3 regions of the Collibacillus ludicampi genome follow, and region 2 is predicted to be linked to each of the others. Evidence: riboswitches for the same ligand, from Rfam matches in the RefSeq annotation. Region 2 holds a riboswitch; each other region holds the start of a gene.

Region 1 (4,284 bases), 2.1 Mb from region 2:
CTTCTCATTAGGAGTTGGCAATTCTGGAAGAGTTTTAGTACCTCGTGTACATTCATATTTTCTATTTCACGTAAACTATGACCAGCACAAAATGCCTTGGTAGATCCTTCAATAACAACGACCTTCACTTCTCTTTTCTCAGCAACCTCTTGAAGAAGAGAATCTAATTCTTGGAGCAATTTTAATGATAAAGCGTTAAACTCTCTTGGATTTTGTAATGTTACATAGGCAATATCCTCGTCTTTCCGAACAGACAAAAATTCCATGTTTTTCCCTCCTTTTAATTTGTTGTTATGCTTATAAATATCATAATTATTTTTCATTTGTCAATAAATAATCAGAATATAAATAATATAATTTATTTTATGTTGGTTTTCTGAAAAAAGCAGACTCTTATTTTACTACAACCGTATTTTTTCCCTTTATTCCATCCTTTTTAGAATTCGAGTTATTTTGGAAATTGCAAAATCGAGATCTATTCTATCTTCCTCGTTAAGGCGACTCATTTGGTCGCAGAGAACTTGATGAAATTCTTCCAAACGATGGCTAACTGTTGTTTTTCCTTTTTCGGTTAATAGTAATCGAACGAATCTTCTATCGTTGACATCCCGCTTTTTTACAACGTAACCTTTTTTCTCCAGTTTCGAGATTAACGGCGTTAATTGTTGTTTGGAAATATGAATACTCTTGGCCAACTGGGTCATTGAAGAACCTTCCTTTTGATGAAACAACTCTTCTAATATGTGATACTGCAAGTGCGTTATTTCTGACGGTACTTTCCTTGTAGCAGTATTCTGGGTTGGTTTATCAAGTTTTCTATAAAGCATCGGAATTAGCTGGATGTAGTTTCTAGCGATTTGATCGATTTTTGTATCCATTTCACTTTCTCCTGTGACGATATGTTTGACTTACTGTAAATAATTATTTATCATAATAACATTATTTCAAGGATATATCACCATTTTTGTAATTAAATATTTACTAATAGGTCTTACTTTAAAGGTAGCTATGAAACGTTACACCGAAAAACTTTCCAACAAGTAAGAGTATCGATCAGAAGGGGATATTGACTATGATTGACAATCAAATAAATTTTCGAAAAGGGATCAATTACGACGTAGGGACATTTACTCGGGGCAAAGAATCGTCGTCTCGTGATCGATTCGATCCTCATATTGTGCAACGAGAAATGGAAATCATCAAAAATGATTTGCATTGCAATGCCGTAAGGATTTCAGGATAGGATATTTCAAGACTCACTTTGGCAGCCGAATTTGCCATTCAACAAGGGTTAGAAGTATGGTTTTCTCCAGCCTTAATTGATGCAGATGAACAAGAAACGCTTATTTACTTTGCCGAATGTGCTAAGGCGGCAGAAAAACTGCGGATGCAATCACCCCATATTATATTTGTCGCTGGATGCGAGCTTACGTTCTTTATGAAGGGGCTTGTTGAAGGAGATACAGCATTTGACCGAATGCAAAACTTTTATGAAACCCTGGCGTTTGCTGAAAAGCACAATTCTAAAAGGCTCTTTCCATAAACGGTTAAACGCCTTTTTGTCAAAAGCCGTTATTACGATAAAAGAACATTTTCATGGCCAGCTTACCTACGCATCCGGACCTTGGGAAAATGTCGATTGGGATGTATTTGATATCGTCGGGATTGATTATTATCGCGATGCGCTTAATTATAAATCTTACCGGGAAAAGTTAAGAGCTTACTTTAAACACGGAAAACCAGTGGTCGTATTAGAGTTCGGATGCTGCACATATAAAGGTGCTGAAAGCAAGGGCGGGTATGGTTGGGCAATCGTTGACCACAGCAAAACGCCGAAACAGCTTAAAGGTGATTTTATACGGGATGAAAATATACAGGCCAATTACCTTATTGAGCTACTGGATATTTTTCATGCAGAAAAAGTGAATGGGGCATTTGTTTTCACGTTTGTAATGCCTAGCTATCCATTTAACGAAAATGCTTTATATGATTTAGACATGGCCAGTTATAGTGTGGTTAAAACCTATACTGATCAAAATGGAATGACCTATAAAGATATGCCGTGGGAGCCCAAAAAATCCTTTTTTGCGTTAGCGGAATATTATGCAAAGCATTAACTTAAATTCCAGTCAGTGGTCCTAGACACGAATACGTATTGTAGCGTATTACTTCTCGTTTGCAGAAAAGCTTTCCCATTCTAACACTTTATTATTCCGTTTAGAAGTTTAATATCTAGGCTACAATTTTATTTCCTATTGTCATCAAAAGTAGTCTCTATGGAAGCAAAATCATACTTCACATTCCCTACGAATGGCGATACCGGATACACCCTCATCTCATCAGTAGGGTAGGGCTGTATGAAAGCATGCAACAGCTACACATCCTGCTTTTCACGATCCAGCTAGGAAGCATAAAATAATCAAGACTTGCATTTTGTCATATTTTGTAGAAAAATAAGGGGGAAGATATTTCTAAAATTAAACCTCCGATAATGGCAAACTTGGCGAAAGCCAGGGACGCAAAGCTATAGGGGCTACGGTCAAATGACTATGCCAGCCAGTTACCGAAGAGGTGGAATAAAGAAATCCACCTTATTTAAGGTGGATTTCTTTATATTTAACGAAAGTAAGAAGGGTAGGGTGGTAAAATGAATTTTCAAGAGGTACAATCCTTGTTTCCCAGTGAAGACGGGAACGAAGAGCGACGGAAACAATTGTTAGGTTTTGTAGAAAAAATGATTCAGACGATCGACAGCCTGAAAGATCCCCAAAGGGCAACCCTGGGGCCGATGAGAGAGAGAAGCGATGATTTCTATAAGCAACTGATCCGTACCTCTAAGGTCCCCGAACAAGGAATTGGCATGCAGCAAATGCTGGAGGAACTGCTTCAATTAGTTCCCGGGCATCCATATCATACGAGGAATTTTGTCACCAACGTGTTGCCTATGGCAAGTATCCCCGGAATTCTTGGTGCTTTACTGACAACGCTGTTGAACGGCAATAATCTCTGGGATGTGTATGGTCCTGCAGGTGCAGAAGCAGAAGTAAGGGTCATTGCTATGATGTCTAAACTCGTGGGTTATGACGAAAAACAAAGTTGGGGATATACCACATGGGGCGGTCAGGGGGCCGTTTTTTCAGGCCTGCGTTTGGCCATTGCCAAACAGTTTCCTCATGCTAAGGAAAAGGGGATTCCCAACAATCTCTATTGTTTCGCTTCAGAAAACGCGCATTACAGCTTATTAAAATCGGTGGAAGCTACAGGAATTGGTTCAGATCATCTCGTTTTGGTTCGAACACAAAAAGACCACTCCATGGATGTAGCCGATTTGCAAGCAAAAATGGAGGCTGTCATTCAAAAAGGCGGCATTCCTGTGTATGTGGTAGCCACCACTGGAACCACTGACTCCTTTGGTATTGATGACATACAAGCAATCAAAGACGTATGTGATGAGCTCACGATGAAGTATGGATTAAAGCCTGTACATATTCATGCAGATTCCGCATTGGGCGGATTTTATAGCTTTTTTAACCATTACGACTTTACTGCCAATCCTCTGAAACTGGAAGAAGAAGTAAATGATGGATTACTGCACATCCGTGAGCGAATGCAACATTTACATTTGGCGGATAGTCTTTGTTTCGATTTTCAAAAGTTTGGACAAACGCCTTACCTGTCCAGCCTGTTTCTTGTCAAAAACGGGAAGGATCTGGGACTTCTCGATTTGAATGAGTTTGAAACGCCGTATGTAGGCAATCGTGGCTACGGAAGTTACCATACCGGTTACACCCTGGAATGTTCCCGCATGTCCAGTTCCCTAGCGATCTACGCAGCCTTGTTGGCTTTCGGTATCGAAGGTTATCAACAGATACTGGCCAATTACGTACGTGTAAATCTTGCCTTTCGAAAAAAATTGTTAGCAGCGATTCCGAATGTAGCCATTACCAATGAAGCCAATATTGGACCGATCACCACGTTTCGCTTCTATCCGGGAACTGTGGAATGGGCAGAAGAGATATCGGGCAAGGCAAGCCGTGCGCAAATTGAAAGAAACAATGCCTGGAATAAACGCCTATTTGAGCGCTTAGGAGAACATCGTGACCAGGTCTTTTTCGGCGATACCACAAAACAGTGTCTCGTGGATATCATTGACTCGAGCGAGCGGTATCCCATTGCTGTCGTAAAATTTTTCTCGATTTCCCCATATACAACTGTGGAGAGTGTGGATCCAATCCTTGCATTTCTAAAAGAACAGGTAGAGCAATATATCAACGAGCGCATGAA
Region 2 (4,284 bases):
TAGGCGAAAAAACACAAAATCACGAGGATTAAGGTAACCGCAAGAATCTCCGTGCTCAAAAGGCTTGTATAACTGACGGCAGGCGGAAAAACAGCCGTGAGAAGCGCGGCCCACAATCCAGTGCGTTCATTGAAATAGCGGCGAACGAGCAGATAAGCGCAGACGATCCATACGAGACTCAAAAGTACATTGGCGATTTTGGCGGCGAGAATGGACGGATCCAAAGAATAAACCAAAACAAGAAAAAAAGGATATCCGGGAGGGCGGAACGCGCTCGGATAGGATACCCCTTGCTTGATAAACGGCGTGCTCTCTTTGATATAATCGAGCCCTTCAGGCATCGTATACGTGCCGTTATGCAACAAAGAGAGCGCAAGATCATGGTAATGTTTAAAGTCGGAAATCGGTTGTGTATTTACATAATAGATCCATGCCAGACGAATCCCCGTTCCGAGAACGAGAATCGCAAGCAACCACTTGAGCGAGCGAGAATTTTTTAACATGGCAACCTCCTGCATGCCCTCTCACACGAACACAGACTACGCCATGGCACGAACGCGAAACACCCAAAACCGGCTCAACATGAAATTCAGTACGGTCGTGGGGATCAGCGTGAAAAGCTGGGCATATTGGACGGGAATATGGAGTTGGTAAACAACCGGCCGCAAGAGCCACTCGCCACATGCGGCCACCAAGAGATTTGCCAGCACAAACTTCACCGTCATATTCCAATGGATCCGCCGAACTGCAAACGTCCAGGACGCATTGAAGAGGAGGGAACTGATCATTCCGACAAGATAAGCGAGCGCATAACTCACAGCCATCCCTATCCCGATACGAATGAACAGGTAATAATTGATGTAGCTTACAGACGTATTCACAAGACCGATGAGACAAAACCGGAAAAACTGAAGGCACTGTTCTCTTTTCGCGAATGAAAGATTCACTGTGATCCACCTTTGTATCGGAGCTATGATCGTGCCGGGAAGTAATCATCATGCCTTTGTGACAGCTCCCGATCCTGATGGGTCTGTACCGTCCCCCCCGGAAAGCCAATTTTCTCCTCCAAGATATACAACGGACGCCTCCGTACCTCATCGTACATCCGCCCGATATACTCCCCCATCATGCCGAGGATCAACAGTTGAATACCACCTAAGAACAGAACGACGACCATCAAGGAAGACCAACCTTGTACGGTTGAATGGGTGAACAAGCGCATATACAGAATGATCAGGATGCCAATGAAGCCGATCCCCGCCGAATAAAGCCCTAAAATGCCTGCCAATTGCAGGGGTTTAAAGGAAAAGGATGTGATGCCGTCAAAAGCGAAACGCAACATTTTTCGCAATGGGTATTTCGTTTCGCCGGCAAACCGTTCTTGCCGTTCGTACTCGATGCCCACCTGTTTGAAACCAATCCAGGACACCAGTCCGCGGACGAAGCGATGTTTTTCCGGCATCGCATTTAAGCTGTCCACCACGCGCCGGCTCATCAAACGAAAGTCACCCGTATCCAGGGGGATCTGGATATCGATCAGTCTTTGAAGAATCCGGTAAAACAGTTTGGCCGTCACCTTTTTAAACCAGGTTTCACCGGCGCGGCTTTTTCGTACCGCATAAACGACATCATAGCCCTCTTCCCATTTGGTGATAAAATCAAGGATCAACTCCGGCGGATCTTGCAAATCCGCATCGATCAGCACCACCGCATCCCCTGACGCGTGTTCGATGCCCGCCGTCACGGCCACTTGATGGCCAAAATTGCGGGAAAAGCTCAGCACGCGGACATGGGAGTCGTGGAACGCCAATTCCCGCAAGATCTCTTCGGTACGGTCACGCGAGCCGTCATTGACATAAATCAGTTCGTAATCATATCCCGATATGGAACACACGGTCGACAAACGCTTATGCGTTTCCCGAATCACGAGTTCCTCATTGTACGCAGGAATCACAACGGAGATCAGTTTGCGTTTGTTCATGTGCATTCCCTCTCTGTTTGCATTCAATATCGATTCTTACACAAGATCGACTCTGCCCCTCGCCGCATCCCGCGGGAGAACAGAGTCGCATGTTCCTGATTCCTCTCAGTACAAGATAACATAACGATCGGCAAGGTTCAATGTCCCACTTTTAACCGAACACTTGAACTTTGTCAATTTTTGTAGAAAAATGAGGGAATATGAATTATAATACAAATACTAAACCTCCGATAATGGCAAACTTGGCGAAAGCCAAGGACGCAAAGCTACAGGGGCTACGGTCTATGACTACGCCAGCCAGTTACCGAAGGGATGAAGAAATGAGCAGTACGATAATTCCGAAGCAAAACTCCTGGAGTCTCGTATCAGACGTGTTATTTAAAGCTCAATGGATGCGCTTTCTTCCGTTAGATGGAATGATCGTATACCCGTTGCTCATCCAAGCAGCTACTCATAAACAAAATCTTGAGGAAGTCGTTTCATACTTGAAGAGACATCTCGTTTTTCAAAAAGATAAAGACTTGGTAAACCGAAGAGAAGCTGAATTGCGCTTGATCTATGAGCGCTCAGGCTATTCGTATCCTGAGACAGTAGAAGAGCTGTTGGATCTTATCATTCGTTTTGGGTTGCTACGTAAAATTACATGCGAGGATAAAACGAGATTGGCTCTGATCGATTGCGGCTGCATACCGAGTCCAGAAAACGTCCTCAATCTAACGCGAAGAGAAATACAGATATTAGAGGCGATACGCACAAGAAGTTAAAGCCTACACATTCTATGGGTGGTCAGTGAGAAAATGCTGTACGATTGAATTCGCAGAAAATAAGAAAGAGAAAATCCTCCGAAAGATCGGTTGGCCGCCTGCTTCGGGGATTTTCTCTGATGCAAGTGATCGACGCCGTAAGCGGGTGACTGCAACGTCTGTCCTCATCTTCGGGATACGATTCTACAAGCGATTGAATTAAGGGATTCTCAGCGGGACAGCCCGATCAAACTTCTACATGAGGATGCGTGTGAATCAAAACATTACGGTTCGTATGATTCTTTAGCAGCTGTTCAAATTCATGTGCTGTCAGAGGGTGGCTGAACAAGTAACCTTGCAGTGCATGACAGTCCTGGTTCCGCAAGAAGGCAAGCTGCTCCTCATTCTCCACACCTTCCGCAATTACCTTCAAGTTAAGGGAACGCCCTAAAGTGATGATCGCTCTCGTGATCGCCGCATCCTTTGGATCGGTCGTCAATTCCCGAATAAAAGACTGGTCAATTTTCAATGTGTCTACGGGAAAACGTTTTAAACTCGTTAATGAAGAGTACCCAGTGCCAAAATCATCGATGGAAAGGTGAATCCCTAATTCCTTCATTTGTTTGATCTTTTTTGCACCCTCTTCCGGATTATTCATGATCGCACTTTCCGTGATCTCTAACTCAAGCCATTGGGGAGCGAGCCCCGTTTGCTTGAGCACGGACTGAATGGTTCCCACCAAATCATCCCGTTGAAACTGATGCATAGACAAATTGACGCCGATAGGAATTCGCGGCAACCCCTTATCCTGCCAGCTTTTGTTTTGATTGCAGGCGGTATATAAGACCCACTTTCCTATCGAATGAATGAATCCTGTTTCTTCAGCCAGAGTGATGAACTCAGCAGGGGGTACCTCTCCAAGTTCAGGGTGTTTCCAGCGGAGTAATGCTTCCACGCCGATAATCCTGTTCGAGTGAATATCCGCTTTCGGTTGATAGAGTAAAAAGAATTGATGTTGTTCCAATGCCTTTCGAAAGGAGCTTTCTAAAATCAGCTTTTTCGATACATGCTGGGTCAGAGTGGATTCATAGAGCTGATAATGATTTCTTCCTTTTTCCTTGGCTTTATACATAGCGGTATCGGCGTTTTTTACTAGAGTCTGAGCATCTGTGCCGTCTTTCGGAAAAAAGGCGATTCCAATACTTGTGGTTACAAAAAGCTCTTGATTCGTCAGCGTTATGGGTTCCTCAAAGGATCCAATGATACGTCTCGCGATATTCAGAGCGCAATCCGTAGATTTTATGTCTTTTAACAGAAGAGTGAACTCATCTCCACCCATGCGGGCTACGAGGTCGGTATCTCGAATACATTTGACTACCCTCATGGAGAATTGCTGAATCAATTCATCTCCCACATGGTGACCAAAGGTGTCATTGACATACTTGAAACGGTCCAAATCCAGATACATGACGGCTAGTACCTGGTTATTTTTTTCAGCCTGATCGATCGCATTCTTTAATTCCGAAAAAAATAAAGTCCGATTCGGGAGATCCGTTAATG
Region 3 (4,284 bases), 2.1 Mb from region 2:
CTACACCGTGGCACTCTTTAAACTTTTCTTTCCGGCGTGTCCGTATATCCAGTACTGCCGTCATATCCACTTCATTGAACGTTGTTAACATCGCCGCCGTATGTTGAGCTTCGACAAGCCGGCGCGCGATCGTCAAACGACGCCGCGTCATGCGGATCCTTTCTTCTTTTAAAGCAGCAACCGTTTCCTGTGTCGGATTACCAGACGGAACGACCGCCCCGGGCCGAATGGAAGGCATACGGTCAGAGGGCATCACATTCCTTTCGTTTTGTAAGGCATTCTTGGTTCCTTTGGCAAACTCCAGAACATCCGCTTCCGTAATTCGTCCCAAACTTCTTTGTACTTGATGTAAATCAACGCCCAGTTTCATAGCCAATCGACGAACAGCTGGGGTTGCAAGAGGAGGAAAATTATCATCCTTGAGAAGTAAAGGTTTTATCGGCTCTTTTTCAATGGTTTGTTCCCTGCCGCCCACTTTGTCTGGCTTATGGACTGTATATTCCTCCGAAGTCGCAGGCGGTTTATCGGCTGTTGAGGTCACTTCGCCGATAATCCCAATCACCTCCCCCACCGCCACTGTCTCTCCCGCCCGTTTTAAAATCTCCTGTAATACACCGCTTTCAGGTGCGATCACATCAACGTTAACCTTATCGGTCTCAAGTGCTGCAATCGGTTCTCCCTCGGTGATCGATTCCCCCTCATTTTTCAGCCATTTCTGTATGGTTGCTTCAAGAATTGATTCTCCCAGTTCAGGTACCTTGATCTCACTCATGATCGGGTCCTCCTTACTTTCACACTCAACCTGGTCTAATCAAAATTCAGAGTTTTGTCGATAATCTGTTTCTGGTTGCCCTCATGAACATCCGCCATGCCTTCTGCCGGACTCGAACGTTCAGGCCAACCGATATACCTTAGCGGTGTATGTATCAATGCTTGTAATCGCGGCTGCATGTACATCCATGCTCCCATATTTTTAGGTTCTTCTTGCACCCATACAACTTCACGTAATCGCGGGTATCGTTTTAACACCTGTAACAAATCATCCTGCGGGAACGGATACAACTGTTCGACTCGGACAATCGCCAACCGATTTGTTGCAAATGCTCCTGTTTCTAGTGCCGCACTTAGGTCAATCGCAACTTTACCTGTACACAGGATCAACCGCTCGACTTCTTTTCCGTTATTGGCGGTATAAGGGTCGTCCAGAACCCGCAAAAAACGCCTCTGTTCAAGTTCAGCCGGATGTGAAGCGGCTCGCGGATTCCTAAGCAAGCTTTTTGGAGTCATTAAGATTAAAGGCTTGGGTGTTTGTGCGCAAACGTGCGGCTTGAAGCCGCAGTAAATGAAAATACTGGGCTGCACTCGTCACGTTGGCAACTGACAATGTATCCTAATATCCTCTTGATCGGTCCGCCTGTATCCGGGAAAACGATGCTGGCCCGCCGACTCCCCACAATCCTTCCCCCACTTCCTTTTCAAGAAGCGTTAGAAGTAACCAAAATCTACTCGGCAGCAGGATTGTTGAAAGAAAAATCAGCGCTCATTACAAACAGGCCTTTTCGCGCACCCCATCATACGATCTCCGGTTCTGGATTGATCGGCGGCGGGTCGATCCCAAAAACAGGAGAAGTTTCACTTGCACACGGAGGCGTCCTCTTTCATGATGAACTGCCCGAGTTCAGCAAATCAGCGATAGAGATGTTACGCTTTCAACTGATCACCGCAACGAATCTATGTCGATTTATTGCGCTTTTTGTCGAAAAGTAATAAAATACAAGCGTAGGACACCCATCCCCCCCTATTGCTTTGAGCATATCCCTATCTTTTTCGCGGTCATCTTACCGCTTTTTTTATTCGATTTTATAATACGAACAAAAAAACCGCTAAAAAGCGGTTTAAAACGAACTATCCAATGGATTGTATCTGTTCTTTGATCTTCTCTGCTAAGGGGGTTGCTTCTAATTCCCCTTTTATTTTTCGATATTCTTCAAGAAATGAAGAGACATCGGGCTTTACACCTCTTTGTTTACATTCACGGGCCATAATACGAAGATAGTAAAGAAACATCACTTCCGAGAATGTCGTCTCAGTTTTCGGAGAACGGCAGAGATGTTCACCTGTTTTTATGATCCCTTTTTTAATTTGATCAACCTTTCGACGAACACTGGAAAATGGAAGCCCTAGAGATATTGAAAGTTGCCGGACCGACATGCGATGAAGATTTTCCTTTATGAAGGCAACTTCCGAATGCGTCCAACAATGGTGTACCATCGAACGATTCTTGTATCTCTTTTCCCCCATTGTCTTAAATTTTCCTCTCTCTAATTTTGATCTATACGAATTGATTTCAAAAAAAGAATTCCACCTTGCTTTGAGCAACTTGAACTAGGTGGAATTCTTTATTCCACCTCTTCGGTAACTGGCTGGCATAGTCATTGACCGTAGCCCCTCTAGCTTTGCGTCCTTGGCTTTCGCCAAGTTTGCCATTATCGGAGGATTAACTTTGATCAGGATATTAAGTTAGTTCTTGAATTGCGGATCGTGACCTGTTCTGCCACTTGTTTTTTATGCTTATTGTCTCAATGAAAGATCTAGGAAACATTCCTCCCACTGCCCTAGCAATAGGAGGACACCTATATGTTTTTATCAAGCATATGTCTAACACTATACAAACGCTTATTGAATCCTTACATTGTTATACCGTCAAATCTTAAATTCGCCAACCAATTCTTTTAACCGGTTGGCCTGATCACTTAACGTGTCTGTCGCCTGAGCGATTTCCTCTATAGCCGCCAATTGTTCTTGTGCGGTACCAGCTATGGAGCGGGTATTTTCTAACGATGTTTCTGTAATCTGTGCCGTCTCTTCTGCCGATGCGGACAATTGTTCCGATGTGGCGGAAATCTCCTGAATGACGGCCGAGACATTCTGGATTTGTTGTGAGACATTGTCAATCAAGTGGGAGATCCGTTCAAATGAATCCCCGGCCGTACGTACCTGGTTGCTCCCGGAAACCACCACCTGAGTAACCTGACTCATGGCTTCTACCGATTTCAGAGAGTGCGCCTGAATCTCGTGGAGCAGATTGGTAATCTCACTGGCCGATTGGGAGGATTTTTCGGCGAGTTTGCGGACTTCGTCGGCAACCACTGCAAATCCCCGTCCATATTCACCCGCCCGGGCCGCTTCAATGGCCGCATTCAATGCCAACAGGTTGATCTGATCAGCAATGCTAGTGATAAACTCGACCACATGGCCAATTTCATTGGCTCGTCCATGCATTTGGCGCACCAGTTCGGTAGAGTTTTCCACTGAAGATGTTATTAGCTCCATTTGGGAGACCGCTTTTTGAATCGATTGATTTCCGCGACCTGCTTCCTCAGCGGCTTCAATAGATTTTTCCGACACTTCGACAGTGGATTCGTTAATATGTTGGATACCCTTTGCCATATCCTCCATGGCTTTTGAGTTTTCTTTGGCCCCTTGTGCTATCGTTTCACTGCCGGAAGAGACCTCCTGAAGCGATGCGGTCATTTGGTTGATCATGTCTGTAAACATACGGGTATTATCAGACAAATCCTTGGAGGATGCAGCCACATGTTCCGACGTGGCTGCAACTTGTTCTAGCAAACGCTTCAAGTGAAGTTTCATTTGATTAAAGCTTTCGGCCAATTGCCCCATTTCATCATGACTGGTGATGCTCACTTCGCCGCGAAGATCGCCTTTCGCTAGTGTTTGGGTATGGGAAACGAGAAGTCGCAAAGGTTTGGTAAATTGTTTGGATAAGAAATAACCAGCGATGCTTCCTAGCAGAATCATGATTCCTGTAACTATAATACTGATCTGGATGATTTCGCTTCTCAATTGATCCACGAATCTGGCATCCATATCAATCCCTAGTATCATATGGGTTCCAGCGATAGGTACAAACACAGACTTATGAACTCCAAAGTCGTCTTTGTAAATACTGCTAATCTGCATAGAGCCTTGTAAAGCTTTGTTCATTTCATCGGTAAAGGGATACTCCGCATTGCGCTGGTCAGCCGCTTCACTCAAAGCAACGATATACGTTTTCTCTTTCTTTCCCAGTACATAGACGTTTTCCACACCCAACTGCTTTTTCTCTTCATTTAAAAAGGACAGCAACTTGTTGTATGCTTCATTGGATCCTTGATCCGATTGAATGACAAGATTCTTATCCAATTTCTCCTGAACCCAACTAATATTCGTTTTTAACGTTCGGTCAAACTCTGGTAGCACATGATTATCGACAATATAATTTGC

Evidence for each region. Region 2 has a riboswitch for cyclic di-GMP ahead of DNHGIG_RS05965 (DUF6042 family protein). Riboswitches for the same ligand answer to the same signal wherever they lie in the genome.
Region 1: it holds a riboswitch for cyclic di-GMP, as region 2 does, so the genes downstream of both, DNHGIG_RS16775 (pyridoxal phosphate-dependent decarboxylase family protein) here and DNHGIG_RS05965 (DUF6042 family protein) in region 2, are expected to answer to the same signal.
Region 3: it holds a riboswitch for cyclic di-GMP, as region 2 does, so the genes downstream of both, DNHGIG_RS16785 (hypothetical protein) here and DNHGIG_RS05965 (DUF6042 family protein) in region 2, are expected to answer to the same signal.

What each region holds. Positions count from the first base shown of each region.
Region 1 covers NZ_BOQE01000001.1:3,298,785-3,303,068, forward strand. The annotation lists gene DNHGIG_RS16755 (enoyl-CoA hydratase-related protein) at 1-266, opposite strand, end outside; gene DNHGIG_RS16760 (MarR family winged helix-turn-helix transcriptional regulator) at 423-878, opposite strand; gene DNHGIG_RS16765 (hypothetical protein) at 1,262-1,543, shown strand; gene DNHGIG_RS16770 (glycoside hydrolase family 113 protein) at 1,470-2,117, shown strand; cyclic di-GMP riboswitch class I at 2,484-2,568, shown strand; gene DNHGIG_RS16775 (pyridoxal phosphate-dependent decarboxylase family protein) at 2,648-4,284, shown strand, end outside.
Region 2 covers NZ_BOQE01000001.1:1,193,127-1,197,410, forward strand. The annotation lists gene DNHGIG_RS05950 (ArnT family glycosyltransferase) at 1-503, opposite strand, end outside; gene DNHGIG_RS05955 (GtrA family protein) at 540-947, opposite strand; gene DNHGIG_RS05960 (glycosyltransferase family 2 protein) at 971-1,981, opposite strand; cyclic di-GMP riboswitch class I at 2,207-2,290, shown strand; gene DNHGIG_RS05965 (DUF6042 family protein) at 2,302-2,745, shown strand; gene DNHGIG_RS05970 (EAL domain-containing protein) at 2,972-4,284, opposite strand, start outside.
Region 3 covers NZ_BOQE01000001.1:3,303,212-3,307,495, reverse strand. The annotation lists partial or broken gene odhB (2-oxoglutarate dehydrogenase complex dihydrolipoyllysine-residue succinyltransferase) at 1-772, opposite strand, end outside; gene DNHGIG_RS16795 (hypothetical protein) at 808-1,287, opposite strand; partial or broken gene DNHGIG_RS16790 (ATP-binding protein) at 1,393-1,707, shown strand; gene DNHGIG_RS16785 (hypothetical protein) at 1,906-2,301, opposite strand; cyclic di-GMP riboswitch class I at 2,412-2,495, opposite strand; gene DNHGIG_RS16780 (methyl-accepting chemotaxis protein) at 2,704-4,284, opposite strand, start outside.